2 linked regions of the Massilia sp. METH4 genome follow. The protein of the gene in region 2 binds, or shares a complex with, the protein of the main gene of each other region. Links are inferred from orthologs where the notes say so. Each region holds a gene or a part of one and is shown on either strand. Other genes may lie near its edges. The genes, in order: V6Z91_RS29070 and scpB.

Evidence for each region.
Region 1: scpB (region 2) and V6Z91_RS29070 share a complex: the UniProt entries of both Bacillus subtilis proteins name them as parts of the cohesin-like complex. The link is inferred for Massilia sp. METH4 from one-to-one orthologs.

The regions. Positions count from the first base shown.
Region 1 is NZ_CP146614.1:6,692,331-6,700,377, reverse strand. What follows is about bases 4,186-7,025. They hold V6Z91_RS29070 (ScpA family protein), read right to left. Parts: upstream 6,106-7,025; coding sequence 5,266-6,105; downstream 4,186-5,265. Other genes in these bases: V6Z91_RS29060 (DMT family transporter), read left to right, coding at 6,542-7,025; V6Z91_RS29065 (DUF3460 family protein), read right to left, coding at 6,196-6,408; panC (pantoate--beta-alanine ligase), read right to left, coding at 4,220-5,059. Also shown: chemoreceptor glutamine deamidase CheD, read left to right, coding at 1-410; V6Z91_RS29095 (chemotaxis response regulator protein-glutamate methylesterase), read left to right, coding at 434-1,504; chemotaxis response regulator CheY, read left to right, coding at 1,727-2,116; protein phosphatase CheZ, read left to right, coding at 2,120-2,767; V6Z91_RS29080 (HDOD domain-containing protein), read left to right, coding at 2,828-4,036; more of V6Z91_RS29060, read left to right, coding at 7,026-7,447; V6Z91_RS29055 (GNAT family N-acetyltransferase), read right to left, coding at 7,815-8,047. UniProt on the Bacillus subtilis protein: Participates in chromosomal partition during cell division. May act via the formation of a condensin-like complex containing Smc and ScpB that pull DNA away from mid-cell into both cell halves.
Region 2 is NZ_CP146614.1:3,146,382-3,154,557, reverse strand. Bases 946-3,914 are described here. They hold scpB (SMC-Scp complex subunit ScpB), read right to left. Parts: upstream 2,807-3,914; coding sequence 2,084-2,806; downstream 946-2,083. Other genes in these bases: V6Z91_RS13855 (glucokinase), read right to left, coding at 3,109-3,914; rluB (23S rRNA pseudouridine(2605) synthase RluB), read right to left, coding at 946-2,097. In the rest of the region: more of rluB, read right to left, coding at 1-945; more of V6Z91_RS13855, read right to left, coding at 3,915-4,125; V6Z91_RS13850 (VTT domain-containing protein), read right to left, coding at 4,333-5,298; V6Z91_RS13845 (ABC transporter ATP-binding protein), read right to left, coding at 5,325-7,019; V6Z91_RS13840 (ABC transporter permease), read right to left, coding at 7,019-8,023; V6Z91_RS13835 (ABC transporter permease), read right to left, coding at 8,020-8,176. UniProt on the Bacillus subtilis protein: Participates in chromosomal partition during cell division. May act via the formation of a condensin-like complex containing Smc and ScpA that pull DNA away from mid-cell into both cell halves.

The sequences.
Region 1 (8,047 bases), 3.5 Mb from region 2 along the record:
TGCCCGATGGCGGCGCGGAGGCGAACAGCCCCGTGTCGGCGTCCGCCCGCTACGGCACCTACGCGATGGAAATCCTGATCAACAGCCTCCTGAAGGCGGGCGCGCGCCGCGACAACCTGGAAGCGAAGGTGTTCGGCGGCGGCGCAGTGCTCAAGGGCTTCACCGCGATGAACGTGGGCGAGCGCAATGCGGCGTTCGTCCAGACTTTCCTGCGCAACGAGCGCATTCGCATCGTGGCCGAGGACTTGAACGATGTCTATCCGCGCAAGGTGTACTTCTTCCCGCGCACGGGCAAGGTGCTCGTGAAGAAGCTGATGCAGTCGCATAACGACACGTTGGCCAAGCGCGAAATCGAATACGCAAGCCGCCTGAAGGTACAGCCTGTGGCCGGCGAAATCGAACTGTTCTGACAAGGCATTTTGTTGAGGGGACTATGAAGATCAAGGTGGTGGTTGTCGACGACTCGGCGCTGATCCGCAGCGTGATGACCGAAATTATCAACAGCCAGCCGGACATGGAAGTGGTGGGCACGGCGCCCGACCCGCTGGTGGCGCGCGAACTGATCAAGCAAACCAATCCGCACGTGCTGACCCTGGACGTGGAAATGCCGAAGATGGACGGCCTGGATTTCCTTGAAAAGCTGATGCGGCTGCGGCCGATGCCGGTGGTGATGGTGTCCTCCCTGACCGAGCGCGGTTCCGAGATCACGATGCGCGCGCTGGAACTGGGCGCCGTCGACTTCGTGCAGAAGCCGAAGATCTCGATCCAGACGGGGATGCGCGAGTATGCCGACCTGATCGCGGACAAGATCCGCGCGGCGGCCAAGGCCCGTATCCGCGCCCGCACGCTGCCCCAAGCGGGCGCCGAAGGGCACGCACCCCTGCCACAATTACGCAATCCGCTGATGTCGTCCGAAAAACTGATCATCGTCGGTGCGTCCACCGGCGGTACCGAGGCGATCCGGGAATTCCTGATGCAGATGCCGTCCGACTGCCCGGGGATCCTGATCACGCAGCACATGCCGGAAGGGTTTACACGCTCGTTCGCCAAGCGCCTGGATTCGCTGTGCAAGATTTCGGTGCAGGAGGCGCAAGGCAACGAGCGCGTGCTGCCGGGCCATGCGTATATCGCGCCCGGCCATTCGCACTTGCTGCTGGCGCGTTCCGGCGCGAACTACATGACGAAGCTCGACCAGGGCGAACCCGTCAATCGCCACCGGCCGTCGGTCGATGTGCTGTTCCGCTCCGCGGCCCAGCACGCCGGCAAGAACGCGGTGGGGGTGATCCTGACCGGCATGGGCAAGGACGGCGCGGCGGGCATGCTGGAGATGAAGGCGGCCGGGGCGTATAATTTTGCTCAGGATGAGGCCAGTTGCGTCGTCTTCGGCATGCCGCGCGAGGCGATCGCCGTGGGCGCTACCCACGAGGTGGGGGCGTTGCAGGCGCTGCCGGGCATGGTGCTGGGTTATCTGGCGCAACACGGGATGCGCGCATTGCGCGTGTAGCGAACAGTACGACGTGCGTTCGAAGGTGCATACTGCACCAAAGTGGCGTGAACATCGGTGTGGCATTGGCGTGATAGATACGGATATCGTGTTTTCGCATGCATTTACGGGGAGTTTCATTCCCTCGAGGCAACTTAAATGCTATCCTTCAATTTGCTGGTGGCGCGACCCAACCCCGACACTAATATTTGATAACCGCGTAGAGAAACAACGGAGCAATTCATGGCTGATCCAAAGATGAAATTTTTGGTTGTAGACGACTTCTCGACGATGCGCCGCATCGTCCGGAATCTGTTGAAAGAACTGGGTTATGCCAATGTCGACGAAGCCGAGGACGGCGTGATGGCCCTGGCCAAGCTGCGTTCGGAACAGTTCGACTTCGTCGTGTCCGACTGGAACATGCCGAACATGGATGGCCTGACCATGCTGCAGAACATCCGCGCCGATCCCGCGCTGGCCAAGCTGCCGGTGCTGATGGTGACCGCCGAGGCGAAGAAGGAAAACATCATCGCGGCGGCCCAGGCCGGCGCCAACGGCTACGTCGTCAAGCCTTTCACGGCGGCCACGCTGGACGAGAAGCTGAATAAGATCTTCGAAAAGCTCGGAGCCTGATTTATGGTTGAGCAAGCCGGCATCGCCGCCGCGGGCAGCGTGGATTCTCATGAGGAGTTCCTGGCGCGCATCGGGCACATGACCCGTGCGCTGCACGAGAACCTGCGCGGCCTGGGCCTCGACAAATTGATCGAAAAGGCGGCCGAGGATATCCCGGACGCCCGCGATCGCCTCGATTACGTGGCGCGCCTCTCCGAAGACGCGGCGCAGAAGGTGCTCAACGCCACGGACGAAGCCGGCCCGCTGCAGGACCGCATCTGCAGCGACGCGAAAGAGCTGTCCGGCGCCTGGCAGGCACTGCTGGACGGCCAGGGCACGAGCAACGCCGACTGGCGCGCGCTCGCGCAGCGCACGATCGCCACGCTGGGTGCGACCACCGATGCCACCAGCGCCACCAAGTCCCACCTGATGGACATCATGATGGCCCAGGACTTCCAGGACCTGACGGGCCAGGTGATCAAGCGCGTCACCGGTATCGCGCAAAACCTCGAGCAGCAGCTCGTGCAGACGCTGATCGACTTCGCTCCCGAGCAGTTGAAGAAGGAAATCGACAACGGCCTGTTGAACGGGCCGCAGATCGACAAGTCGAAAGAGGGCATCGTGGCCGACCAGAGCCAGGTCGACGACCTGCTCGACAGCCTCGGTTTCTGATCCAGGCGGGCCGCGCGGCCCGCTTGCTGCTGCCTTCCGCTCCCCGCCGCCTCCATACCCATGCACCAGACGCATTTCCTCGTCCGCGAGCCGCTGCTCGACCCGCAGCAGCGCGTGGTCGGCTACGAACTGGCGTGGCAGAACGACCCGAGCGTGGTGCCCCTGCTTTCCGAACTGGAAGACCTGGTCGGCTTCGTGGCTTCCCACGTCAACGATCCCGGGCGCGGCTGGCTGCTGCGCGACAAGACGCTGTTCCTGCAGGCCGTTCCCGGCATGCTGTCGACCGATGCGCTGCACGACCTGCCGCCGCGGCATACGGTGCTGTCGATCCGCACGGCCGAGCTGGCCAATCCCGACACGCTGGCCGCCGTGCGCGCACTGCGCGCCGGCGACGTTGGCATCCTGCTGCGCAACTGCGACCTGGCCCGCGTGGGCAATCGCCTGCCGATGATCGCATCGTACGTGGAGGTGCGCTTTACCGGCGGCGACGTGGCCGCGCAGGCGCGCGCCTATGCGGCGCTGAAGCAGTCGTCGGTGCGCATGGTCGGCCGCCCGGTGGCGACCTGGGAAGACTTCGACGCCTGCGCCGCGCTCGGCATCGACGCCTTCGTGGGCAAGCTGCACCTGACGCCCCGGCCGGGGCCGGACGTGAAGGGCCTGAACCCGGCGCAGACGGTGATCCTGCAGCTGATGCAGATGGTGCAGGCCAATGCCGACGTGGCGAAGATCGAAAGCGTGTTGAAGCGCGACGCCGCGCTGTCCTACAAGCTGCTCCGCTACATCAACTCGGCCGGCTTCGGCGCCGGCCGCGAGATCCAGTCATTGAAGCAAGCCATCACGCTGCTGGGCTACCAGCCGCTGTACCGCTGGCTTACGCTGCTGCTGGCCACCGCCAGCACGAGCGGCTACTCGCCGGTGCTGCTGGAAACGGCCGTGGTGCGCGGCCGGCTGGCCGAATTGCTGGGCACCGCCGCTCTTGGCCGCGCCGACGCCGAGAACGTCTTCGTGGCCGGCATGTTCTCGCTGCTGGACCGGCTGCTGGGCATACCGATGAAGGATGTGCTGGAAACGGTGCCGCTGTCCGCGGAAATCGTGACCGCACTGCTGGAGCGGGGCGGGCGCTTTGGTCCCTACCTGGCGCTGGCCGAAGCGTGTGAACTGAACTCGCACCTGGTCGGCTCCCTGGCCGCGTCGCTGCAACTGACGCCGGAAGAGGTCAACAAGGCGCACCTTTCGGCGCTGGCATGGACGCAGAATGTGACGGGGTGAGGTCCTGAGTGTCTGACCGTTGGCGCCAGAGTTTGGTGTCGCACACCATTTCGGGCACGGCCCGAAATGGTGTGCGACACCGGTTTTCTTACGGGCTGGCTACGGTATGGGAAAACCGGTGTCGCACACCATTTCCTGCGGAAATGATGTCCGACACCAGTTGCTTCGTCGCCTGCGGATGCTTCAGATTTCGAGGTTATCGATCAACCGCGTCGTCCCCAGCTTCGCCGCCGCGAGCACGACCAGTGGCTCGCCCTGCGCGAGATCGCCGGCATTGGGCGGTTGCAGATCGACCCGCTTGCGGATGCTGATGTAATCGGGTTTCCACCCCCGCGCCGCCAGGTCGTCCATCGCCTTGTGCTCGAGCTGGAACACATCCAGGTGCCCGGCGCGCATTTCGTTGGCGACGAAGTTCAGCGCCTGGAACAGCGCCGGCGCTTCGGCCCGCTCGGCCGCGGACAGGTACATATTGCGGGACGACAGCGCCAGGCCGTCGTCGGCGCGGAACGTCTCGGCGCCGATGATCTGCGTGGGCAGCGCGAACTGGCGCGCCATGTTCCGCACGATCATCAATTGCTGGTAATCCTTCTTGCCGAACACGGCCACCTTCGGCTGCACGCAGGAAAACAGCTTCGTCACCACCGTGCACACGCCGTTGAAGAAGCCCGGGCGGAATTCGCCTTCCAGGATATTGCCGAGGCCATCCGGGGGCTGCACACGGTATTCCTGCGGTTCCGGGTACATATCCTTCTCGGTCGGCGCGAACAGCACATAGACGCCTTCCTTTTCCAGCTTTTCCACGTCCGCCTGGAACGTGCGCGGGTACTTGTCGAAGTCCTCGTTCGGGCCGAACTGCAGGCGGTTCACGAAGATGGAGGCGACGACGGGGTCGCCATGCTTGCGCGCCAGCCGCATCAGCGACAGGTGGCCTTCGTGCAGGTTGCCCATCGTGGGCACGAACGCGGTGCGCAACTGGCCCGAGAGCTGGTCGCGCAATTCTTCGATGGAGGAAATGATTTTCATAATGTTCTTCTTGAGTGGAGCAAGGCCGTGGTGGGCCTTATTCTAGGGAAGCGCTGATTTATTCATGGCGGCGATCTTGGCCCTGAAAAACGCGCCCAGCTGCGTCACAAATGGCCCGCCATACCTTAGTATGACAGGCCATTTGCGTCTTGCTGGACACGTTTTTCAGGACCAATCTCATCCACCAGCAATAAATCAGCGCTTCCCTAGGCCGGTGAATAGGCCAGGCGCACATAAATGGGCGCGAACGGTTCGGCCTGGGTAATTTCGATCAGCGTTTCCTTCGCCAGTTCCAGCATGGCGACGAAATTCACGACGAGCACGGGCACGCCGCCAGCCGGCTCGAACAGGTCGGCGAATTCCACGAAGCGCTGCGATTGCAGGCGGCGCAGGATGATCGTCATGTGCTCGCGCACCGACAGTTCCTCGCGCGTGATGCGGTGATGCTGTTTCAGCTTGGCCCGTTTCATCAGGTCGCGCCAGGCCCCTTGCAGGTCCGCCGCGCTGACCTCGGGCCACACGGGCACGAGGCTTTGCTCGATATAAATCTGCGTGCGCACGAAGTCGCGGTCCACCTGGGGCAGGGCATTCAGGTCGTAGGCGGCCAGCTTGATCTGCTCGTACTCGAGCAGGCGGCGCACCAGTTCGGCACGGGGGTCTTCGGCCTCGAGCTCGATATCGTGCGGCCGCTGCGGCAGCAGCATGCGCGACTTGATTTCTATGAGCATGGCGGCCATCAGCAGGTACTCAGCGGCCAGTTCCAAATTCGACAGGCGGATCTGCTCCACGTACTGCAGGTATTGCAGCGTGACCTGGGCCATCGGAATGTCGAGGATATTGAAATTCTGGCGGCGGATCAGGTAAAGCAGCAGGTCGAGCGGACCTTCGAACGCTTCGAGGAAGATTTCCAGAGCGTCGGGGGGGATGTACAGGTCGTTCGGCAGCTTCAGCAGGGGCTCGCCATACAGGCGTGCCAAAGCGGCGCCGTCGGCGTCCGCCGCGGCGCTGTCAGGCGCCGGTGTCGCCCCGGTGGGGGCAACCGGCATATCCGCGGTGGCGACGTCGGATGCCCCGGTCGAGGCATCGTCGGCGTCGCCTGCCGCGTCCTGTGGCAGCATCCGTGCCTTCCGTGAAAGTTACAGCTTGGTCTGGTAAACGTAAGGCTGTTGTGCAATGCGGGATGCGCGCTGGCGGGCTTGCTCGTCCAGCGTCGTCGGGGACTTGTCCCACAGCAGGGCGCGGCCTGCCTGCTGGCCTGCCTCGATCTGCGGATTCTTCTCTTTCAGACCCTTGATGAACTGGGTGTGCTCGGACTCGTACATGCGGTGTTGTTTGAACAGGAGTTTCATATCGTGAAAGAAAGGTGGAAACCAGCGCGTATTCTACCGCGCTGCGGCATGCTCAAGGGAATTTCTCCACCTTTCCACGGCTGAGTTCTGGCGTCTCTGCAACGCCTTGTCCGATCGGTTATTCTTTCCTGCAATGAATTCACGACTGACACTCCATACCGCGTTTCTGCTCACCCTCGCGCCGATGCTATGGGCGGGCAATGCCATTGTCGGCCGGCTCGTCCACGACCTGGTGCCGCCGATGACGCTGAACTTCCTGCGCTGGCTGCTTGCGCTGTTGATCCTGCTGCCGCTGGCCGGGCCGGTTTTCCGCCGCGGCAGCAGCCTGTGGCCGCACTGGAAACGCTTCGCGGTATTGGGCCTGCTCGGCGTGGGCATGTACAACGCGCTGCAATACCTGGCGCTGCAGAGCAGCACGCCGATCAATGTCACGCTCGTGGCGGCCGGCATGCCGGTGTGGATGATGGCGACGGGCTGGCTGTTTTTCGGCGCCGCCGTCACCCGGCGGCAAATGATCGGCGCCGTATTGTCGATCGGCGGCGTATTGGTCGTGCTGGCGCGCGGCGAATGGAATCATTTGCTGGAATTGCGCCTCGTTGCCGGCGATTTATTCATGATCCTGGCAACAATTGCGTGGTCGCTGTATAGCTGGCTGTTGACGCGCACGGCCGAGCCGTCCTCGCTGCGTGCCGATTGGGCGGCATTCCTGGGTGCGCAAGTCGGATTCGGCGTGCTGTGGTCCGGCGCATTTGCGGCCGGCGAATGGGCGCTGCTCCATCCGGCAATCCACTGGAACGGCACGCTGATGGCCGCGCTGGTTTATGTCGCCATCGGCCCGGCCATTATCGCTTTCCGCTGCTGGGGTGCAGGCGTACAACAGGCAGGGCCAGCCATTGCCGCGTTCTTCAGTAACCTGACGCCGCTGTTCGCCGCGCTATTATCCTCGGCATTCCTCGGCGAGCCGCCGCATGTTTATCATGGCATCGCATTCCTGTTAATCGTGGGCGGCATCGTCGTTTCCTCACGGCGCCCGGCATGAGTGCGCCGGCCGCATTGCAAAGCTGTTATGTTGGCGCCGTCCCCCTGATGCCGGAGGCAATATGCGCAAACTGCTTGCCGCCATTGTCGCGGCCGGATTCCTGTTAACGGCATGCGAGCAATCCGCACCGCCGAAACCGCCAAAACCCATCACGCAGCATACCCAATAGCCGGCTTTGCCGGTTTTTATGTCCTCCCGACTGTGTTGTAAAAAATCGGGGACTGTCCCCGTTTTTTTACAACGTTTCCCCGAGCACATCGAAAACGGCGCTTTTGCAGGGCTCTTATGCCGGATTTCGGTGCGAACACGCCAAGTTCTGGCACGAAATGGCGAAAAGTCGGACGGGGCTGTGTCGCTTGTACAACGCTCAGCGCAGGGTGCGGCGCATTACGAGCGGGGCGGGTTCGAGAGGATTGGCGTGCGAATACTCGAGCTCTTCGGCCAGTTCGAAGGCGAAGGCCGAATAAAAGTCGACCAGTTTCGGCTGGTCGCTGCGCACGGCAAGCCGCAATTCGCCGATGCCGCTGTCGCGGCCGTGGTGAATCACGGCTTCCAGCAAATGCTGGGACAGGTTATTGCCGCGATACTCGGGCAATACTC
Region 2 (8,176 bases):
CTGGCCGGCGAAGCCGAACGTGGTCTGCAGCGGATCCGGCTGGCGCGGGGCGCGGCCCTTACCCTGCTGGGGACGGCTGCTGCCGCCCTGGTCGCCGATGCCCGCGCGGCCCACACCGCCACCCTGGCCACGGCCGGGACGGCCCACGCCGGCGCCGCCGGCGCCGAAGTAGCTGCCGGCACCGCCGCCATTGCGGCCGCCCTTGGCCGGCTGCGGGAACGGATCGGCGTTCTTGTTGGAAATATCCATGCGATTGAAGTTCGGCTCGCGCTCGCGGTTGCCGCGCTTTTCGCCGCGCTCGTTGCCGATGCGTTCGCCGCCCTTGCCCTTCGGCTCGCCACTGGCCACCTTCTTCTCGACACCCACGGCGGCCATCAGGTCGCGCACGGTGTTTTCTTCCATCTCTTCCCAGCGGCCGCGCTTCAGGTTCGACGGCAGCGTGAGCGCGCCGTAGCGGGTGCGGATCAGGCGGGAGACCGTCAGGCCCACCGCCTCGAACATGCGGCGCACCTCGCGGTTGCGGCCTTCGCCGATCACCACGCGGTACCACTTGTTGACGCCTTCGCCGCCGCCATCGGCGATCTTGGTGAATTGCGCCGGGCCGTCTTCCAGCTCGACGCCGGCCAGCAGTTTCTGGCGCATGCCTTCTTCCAGCTCGCCCAGCGTGCGCACGGCGTATTCGCGGTCGATGTTGTAGCGCGGGTGCATGAGACGGTTCGCCAGGTCGCCGGACGTGGTGAACAGCAGCAGGCCTTCGGTATTGAAGTCCAGGCGGCCGACGGCCAGCCATTTACCCACTTTCATTTGCGGCAGGCGGTCGAACACGGATGGACGGCCTTCCGGATCGTCGTGCGAGACGATTTCGCCGGCCGGCTTGTGGTACACGAGCACGCGCGGCGGCTTCTTCGAGACTTTCCGCTGAATCAGTTTTCCGTTGATGCGCACCGCGTCGGTCGGCAGGATGCGCTGGCCGATGTGCGCAGGCTCGCCGTTCACCGACACGCGGCCGGCAACGATCAGCTCTTCCATGTCGCGGCGCGAACCCAGGCCCGCCTCGGCCAGCACCTTGTGCAGCTTCGGTGCGTCGTCTTCGGCCGTCAGGTCGCGGCGCACCGGCTTTTGCTGGGCCTTGCCGCCGCGCGCGCCGTCTTCCTGGTCGAACGCCTCGGAGGTGACGAAGGAGAACACGGCATCGGCTTCGTTCAGCTTGCCGTTGCCGCCGGGGCCGCGCTGGGCGCCCTTGCCCTTGCCGCCACGCGCATTCTGCGCATTGCGCTCGTTGCGGCCGCCTTCGGCACGTCCACCTTCGGCACGTCCACCTTCGGCGCGACCGCCTTCGGTGCGACCGCCTTCAGTGCGGTTGCCTTCAGTGCGGTTGCCTTCGGTGCGGTTGCCTTCGGTGCGGTTGCCTTCGCGCCCTTCACGACCGGCTGCATTCCGGTCGTTACGGGTGTCGTTACGCTTCTTGCCGTTGTTGCGGCCACCTTCCCGGCGCTGCTCCTGCGGCGCGGCATCGGCAGGCACCGGCGCCGACTCGGATGCAGGTGCGGGCTGCTCGGCCGGTTGCGCTTCGATTGGTGCCTGTTCCGCCTTCTGCGCGTCGCGCAGTGCGCGCTGCTCGCGCATCTGGCGCGGACCGCGCGGCGCACGCGCTTTCCCGGGGGCCGGCTGCTCGTCGCCGGCAGGTTGCGCTACCGATGCGGCAGATGCAGCGGCAGATTCGGCGACAGGCGCAACGGCCGCGGAGGCTTCCGCTGCTGGAGTGGCCGCCTCGGACGCCACTTCCGCCTTCGGCTTGCGGGCGCGCGGCTTTTTCACGGCGGGGGCTTCCTCGGCCGCGGCTGCCGGCGCGGCGGCTTCGGCGGCTGGCGCCTCGGCGGCGCTCGCGGATTCGGCCTTCTTGCGGGTGCGCTTCGGCTTGGCGGGTGCCTCGGCCGCCGGTGCTGGCTCGGCAGGAGCAGCGGCGGCCGGAGTGGCGGTGGCGGGGGTGGCGGCGGCAGCAGCCTCGGCGGCGATCTGCGCCTTGGTGCGACGCTTCGGCTTCACGGCCGGTTCGGCCGGCGTGCCGGTCTCGGAAATGTTCTCAGTGTTGTTCATGCGTGTTTTCTTGCGTGGGCTCAGCGTCAGGCGCCTGCACCGCGCCTGTGGCGGATGCTTCCCCGGGCGCTACATTGTCAGTGACATCGGCGGCATGCGCCGCCTTCTCGAAATTCTCCTGCAGCGCCGCTTCGAGCATCTCGATCGAATTGGCGTTCTGCGTATCGCTGATTTGCTGCAAAGGCGGCAGCTGGGCCAGCGACTGTAAGCCCAGATCATCCAGGAACTGCTTCGAGGTGCCGAGGAGCGCCGGGCGGCCCGGCACGTCGCGGTAACCGACGGTGTCGACCCAGCCGCGGTCTTCCAGCATGCGGATCGTCTGCGAATTCACGGCCACGCCGCGGATTTCCTCGATGTCGCCCCGCGTGACCGGCTGGCGGTAGGCGATGATCGCCAGCGTCTCGAGCGTGGCCCGCGAATACTTCTGCGGCTTTTCCGGGTTCAGGCGATCCAGGTATTGCTTCATCTCGGGCCGGCTCTGGAAGCGCCAGCCGGAGGACAGGTTCACGAGTTCGACTCCCCTGCCCTGCCAATCCTGCCGCAACGACTCCAGCAGGCCGCGGATTTCATCGCTGCCGAGGCCTTCGTCCAGCGGCCGCCCGGCCTCGTCGACATCGACGAACAGCTTCTTCAGGCTGTGCATCGGCAACGGCTCGCGTGCGCATAGCAGTGCGGTTTCGAGGACTTTCTTCGCCTCAGCTGTATCCATATGCCAACAATGTGGGCGCCCTGCCCGGCGTACGAAATACCGGCGAACCGCCGGCGGATGGCCGGCGATTCCGGGGCGTGAAGACCACCCGGGGCGTCAGATCAAATAAGGTCAACGATGGAGAGAAGTGTTTTCAAGACCTGAAAACCTTGTCGGCCTTCCCCGGAAGAGTTGCGGGATCGGGTGGCGCCGTTTCATCCAATGACGGGCATTGTACTCCATAAAAGCGTGCGCAGTGCAATTCGCACGCCTATCGTGGCGGATCCGTGTGATGGACGAGTGTAACTGCGCAGTTTAACCGATCAAGCGGCCAACCGCTCGGCCAGGATGGCGGATACGCCCAGGAAAGCCGGATACTCCGCGGTGATCACATAGGTGGGAATGCCCGACAGGTACTGGCGGAAGCGGCCCTTTGCCTCGAAGCGGGCACGGAAACCCGATTTGTCGAAGCGCTCGCCCAGTTTCGGTACGATGCCGCCGCCGATATAGATGCCGCCTTGCGCACCCAGCGTGACGGCCAGGTTGGCGCCGATCGTGCCCAGCATGCCGCAGAAGGCTTCGATCGCCTCGTCGCACAACGCGCAATCGCCAGCCAGCGCGCGGCGCGCGATCTCGGCCGGGGTCAGCGCCTCGGCCGCGAACTTGCGGTAGTCGGCCAGCGCGCGATAAATCAGTTCGATGCCGGCGCCGGACATCAGCCGCTCGGCCGACACGTGCTCGAATTCGCGCCAGGCGAATTGCAGGATCGCCACTTCGGTCTCGTTCACCGGGGAGAAGCTCACGTGACCGCCCTCGGACAGCAGCGCCGTCCAGCCGGAGGCAGACGGGATCAGGCCCGACACGCCCAGGCCCGTGCCGGCGCCGATCAGGCCCAGCGGCGTTTCCGGCACGGCCGTGCCGCCGCCGACCTGGCGCTTGTGCGCGCCCAGGAAAGGCAGGGAACGGGCCAGCGCCGTGAAGTCGTTGACCACGGCCAGCACCTCGAAGCCGCACTCCTGGCGCATGCCTTCGATCGAGAATTCCCAGTGATGGTTCGTCATGCGCACGTAGTCGCCGGTGACCGGGTTGGCGATGGCGATCGCGCCATGGCGCACGGCGGGCGCCGCGGCAGCCACGTCCGGCAACGCCAGGTAGGCTTGCAGGGCGGCGGCCAGCGTGGGGTACTGCGCCCCGGCCAGCACATGGATGTGGCTCACCTGCCCCGGCGCCACTTCCAGCGCGAAGCGTGCATTGGTGCCGCCCACGTCGGCTAGCAGCCGGGGCCCACCCGGGTATGCGGAAACGAGGATCTGCGGGGTGGGAGTCGACATGGCGTTCATGGCAGGCGAGGAAAAAGGTGAAGCCCAATGCTAGCGGATTTCTTGGCGAATGCGCAAGAGCTGTCATGTAGTTTGGGTACAAAGACACCCGCCCGTGTACGATTGCTGCAAATATCTCGCAGTAGTATGACTACTAGACCCCTTTGTTGCCATGTGGGGAATGGCCGCCCGCGACACCGGTCTTCCCATGCCAGCACCGATAACGCGTCAGCGCGGCCCCTCCGCCGCGGGAATCTGCTCCCCCACCACCACCGTCTCCCCCGCCCGGAACGCCGAGTTATATGCCTCCAGCCCGCCATGCAGCGGCCTGGCCAGCGTGTACCCATGCTGGTGCAGCTGCTTGGCGATGCTGGCGGCCGTCACATCGTTCGGGCAGCTGCAATAGACGACGATGTGACGGTCGCGCGGCAGCGCGTCGAGCAGGCTGGCCAGGTTGCCGTCCACGGGCAGCGCGCCCGGCGCCGGCGGGTCGAGCTGGCGGGCGGTGGCGCTGCGGGCGTCCACCAGCACCGGCTCGTGGCCAGCGTCGAGCAAGGCGCGCAACTGCTCGACATTGATGCGTTCCGTCTGCATGGCGCGCTGGAAGCGGCGCCGCTCGATGTACTTGAACAGCACGAACAGCGCCAGCAGCGTGCCCAGCACGGCGAGCGCGGTGCCGCCCATCGTCGAGAAGATTTCCAGCACCTCGTCGATGTTCTTGTTGAAATACACGCCGATCAGGATACCCGTCAGGCTCCACAGCAGGCCGCCCAGCAGGCTGAACGACAGGAAGACGGGCAGCCGCGTGCCCATCGCGCCGGCCATCGGCGGCGCGATCGTGTTGAAGCCGGGGATGAACTTGGCCACGATCATCGACTTCACGCCCCATTTCCTGAAATTGTCCTCGGTCTGGGACACGCAATAGTCGGGTGACAGCGAGATGCGGCACAGCACCTTCAGGATGCGCTTGCCGTAGCGGCGCCCGGCGCTGAACCAGAACATGTCGGCCAGCACGCAGCCCGTCAGTGCCACGGCCAGCACGCCGGCCAGCGGCGTGCCCCCGTTCATCGCCAGCGCGCCCGACACGATCAGCACCGGGTAGGCGGGAATCGGCGCCCCCATCTGCTCGACCAGGACGACGATGAAGACGATCAGCACGCCGTATTCCTGCAACAGATAGATCAAGTTCGCCATAGTTCCGCCATCATAGTTCCGCCATCTTACTCCACGCCACGGGGATATGCCGACAACAGGCGGCGGGTGTACGGATGTTGCGGGTCGCGGTACAGGGTGTCGGCATCAGCCATTTCCACCACGGCGCCGTCCCGCATCACCATCACGCGGTCCGAGATGTACTTCACCACCGCCAGGTCGTGCGAGATGAAGATGTACGACAGGCCGAACTCGTCCTGCAGGTCCTGCAGCAGGTTCAGCACCTGGGCCTGCACCGACACGTCGAGCGCCGACACGGATTCGTCGCAGACGAGGATTTCCGGCCGCATCGTCAGGCAGCGCGCGATCGCGATGCGCTGGCGCTGCCCGCCGGAGAATTCGTGCGGATAGCGGTGGAACGCCGCCTCGGGCAAGCCCACGCGCGCCAGCAGCGCCAGGGCCATGGCGACCCGCTCGCCATCGTCATGCCCGATGCGGTGCAGCCGCATCGGCTCCAGCAGGATCTGCCCGACCGTGAAACGCGGGTTCAGCGAGGCATAGGGATTCTGGAAGATGACCTGCATGCGCCGTTTATACGGATGGAATTCCCGCTCCGGCAGCGCCAGCAGGTCGCGCCCCTCGAACAGCACGCTGCCGCCGGTCGCCCGGTGCAGCCGCAGCAGCGTGAGGCCCACCGTGGTCTTGCCCGAGCCGGATTCGCCGACCACGCCCAGCGTCTTCCCGCGCAGCAGCTGGAACGACACATCCTTCACGGCCTGGAATTCGCGCTTGCCGAACAGCCCTTCGCGCGTCCAGAAGCTTTTCTTCAGGTTGCGCACGTCGAGGATGATATTGGACGACTGCGCGTCATCCGGCCCATAGCCGCGCGTGCGCTGCGGCACCGCCTCGGCCTGCGCTCCCTGTTCCATGTAGTCGGCAATGACGGGCAGGCGGAACGGCCGCGCATGCAGCGACGGCCGGCAGTGGAGCAGCGCGCGGGTGTACAGGTCGCGTGGAGCGCCGAAGACCTGCGCCGCCGGTCCCGTTTCGCGGATCTCGCCGTGCCGCATCACGATCACGTGGTCGGCGATCTCCCCCACCAGCCCCAGGTCGTGCGTGATGAACAGCACGGCCATGCCCCGCTCGCGTTGCAGGCGCGCGATCAGCTCCACGATCTGCTGCTGGATCGTCACGTCCAGCGCGGTGGTCGGCTCGTCGGCGATCAGCAGCTTCGGCTCGCACGCGATCGCCATGGCGATCATCACGCGCTGCTGCTGGCCGCCGGACATCTGGCCCGGATAGCCATCGATCTTCGCCGCCGGATCGGGAATCCCCACCTCTTCCAGCAATTCGAGCGTGCGCGCACGCGCCTGGCGCCGGCTCATTCCCAGGTGCCGGCGCAGCACTTCGCCCACCTGGAAGCCGACCGTGAAAACCGGATTGAGCGAGGACATCGGCTCCTGGAAGATCATCGCGATATCCCGGCCGCACAGCGCGCGGCGCTCCGCGGTGGACAGGCGCAGCACGTCGTGGCCGTCGAAGCGCACCGTGCTGGCCGGGTCGATCAGCGTGGTTTCCGCCGGCAGCAGGCCCATCACCGCCAGCGAACTGACCGACTTGCCGCTGCCCGACTCGCCCACCAGCGCCACCGTGGCGTTGCGCGGGATGTCGAAGGAGATGCCCTTCACGGCTTCGACCGTGCTGCGCTTGTCGACCTTGAAGGCGATGCGCAGGTTTCTCACCTCGAGCAACGGGGCGCCCATCATTTCACCTTCGGATCGAGCGCATCGCGCAGCGCGTCCGCCAGCAGGGAAAATGCCGTCACCAGCACGGCCATCGCGCCGGCGGCCGCCGCCAGCTGCCACCACTTGCCCAGCAGGAGTTCGTTCTGCGCCTCGTTGAGCATCGAACCCCACGACACCACGCCGGCCGGCACGCCGAAGCCGAGGAACGACAGGATCACCTCGGCCTTGATGAAGCCGACGACGAGGATCGACAACTGCACCAGCGCCACGTGACTCACGTTCGGGAAGATGTGCACGAACATCTTGCGCCAGGCGGAGGCGCCGATGGCATCGGCCGCCAGCACGTATTCGCGCGCCTTGTGCCGCAGGTATTCGGCGCGAATCAGGCGGTACGGTCCCGTCCAGCCGGTCAGGCCCAGGATCAGCACGATCGTCGCCACGCCCTTGGCCTGGAGCACCGCCGCCACCGTGAGGATCATCAGGATCGAGGGAATGGCCGTGAACACGCTGTACAGCCATTCCAGCGCATCGTCGACGACACCGCCGAAGTACCCGGCCAGCGCGCCCAGCAGCGTGCCCAGGCCGACGGCCACGAAGGCGGCCACGAGCCCGACGACGATCGACGTTTCGGCGCCCTTGACGGTTTTCAGGATCACGTCGTGCCCCCACTTGTCCGCGCCGAAAGGCAGCGTGGGCCGCCGCTCCGGCGCCGCGCCGCCGCCGGGCGGTGTGGCACGCAGCGAGTCGATATCGGCGGCCAGCGGGTCGAAGGGATTGGCACGCGGGGGCAGCGCGGCGGCCGCCGGTCCCGCGCCGGCCGGTACCGCGGCGCCGAGGAACGACGGCGGCGCGTAGTTGACGCCCACCTCCCGCTCCCAGTCCCCCGCCACCAGCCCGGCGGCCGACAGCGCGACCAGCAGCAGCCAGCCGCCGACAATCGCCAGCGCCGCCATCGCCAGCCGGTCGGCCCGCAGCCGGCGCCAGGCAAGCATCCACAGACCGGCGGAGTGCGCAGCCGTCATGCCGCCTGCACCCGCGGGTCGACCGCCCGGTACAGCAGGTCCGCCGACAGGTTGAACACCATCGTGGCGGCGGCCACGTAGACGGTAATCGCCTTGATGACGGGGAAGTCGCTGCGCTCCACCGCCAGGATCACTTCCCGGCCGATGCCGGGA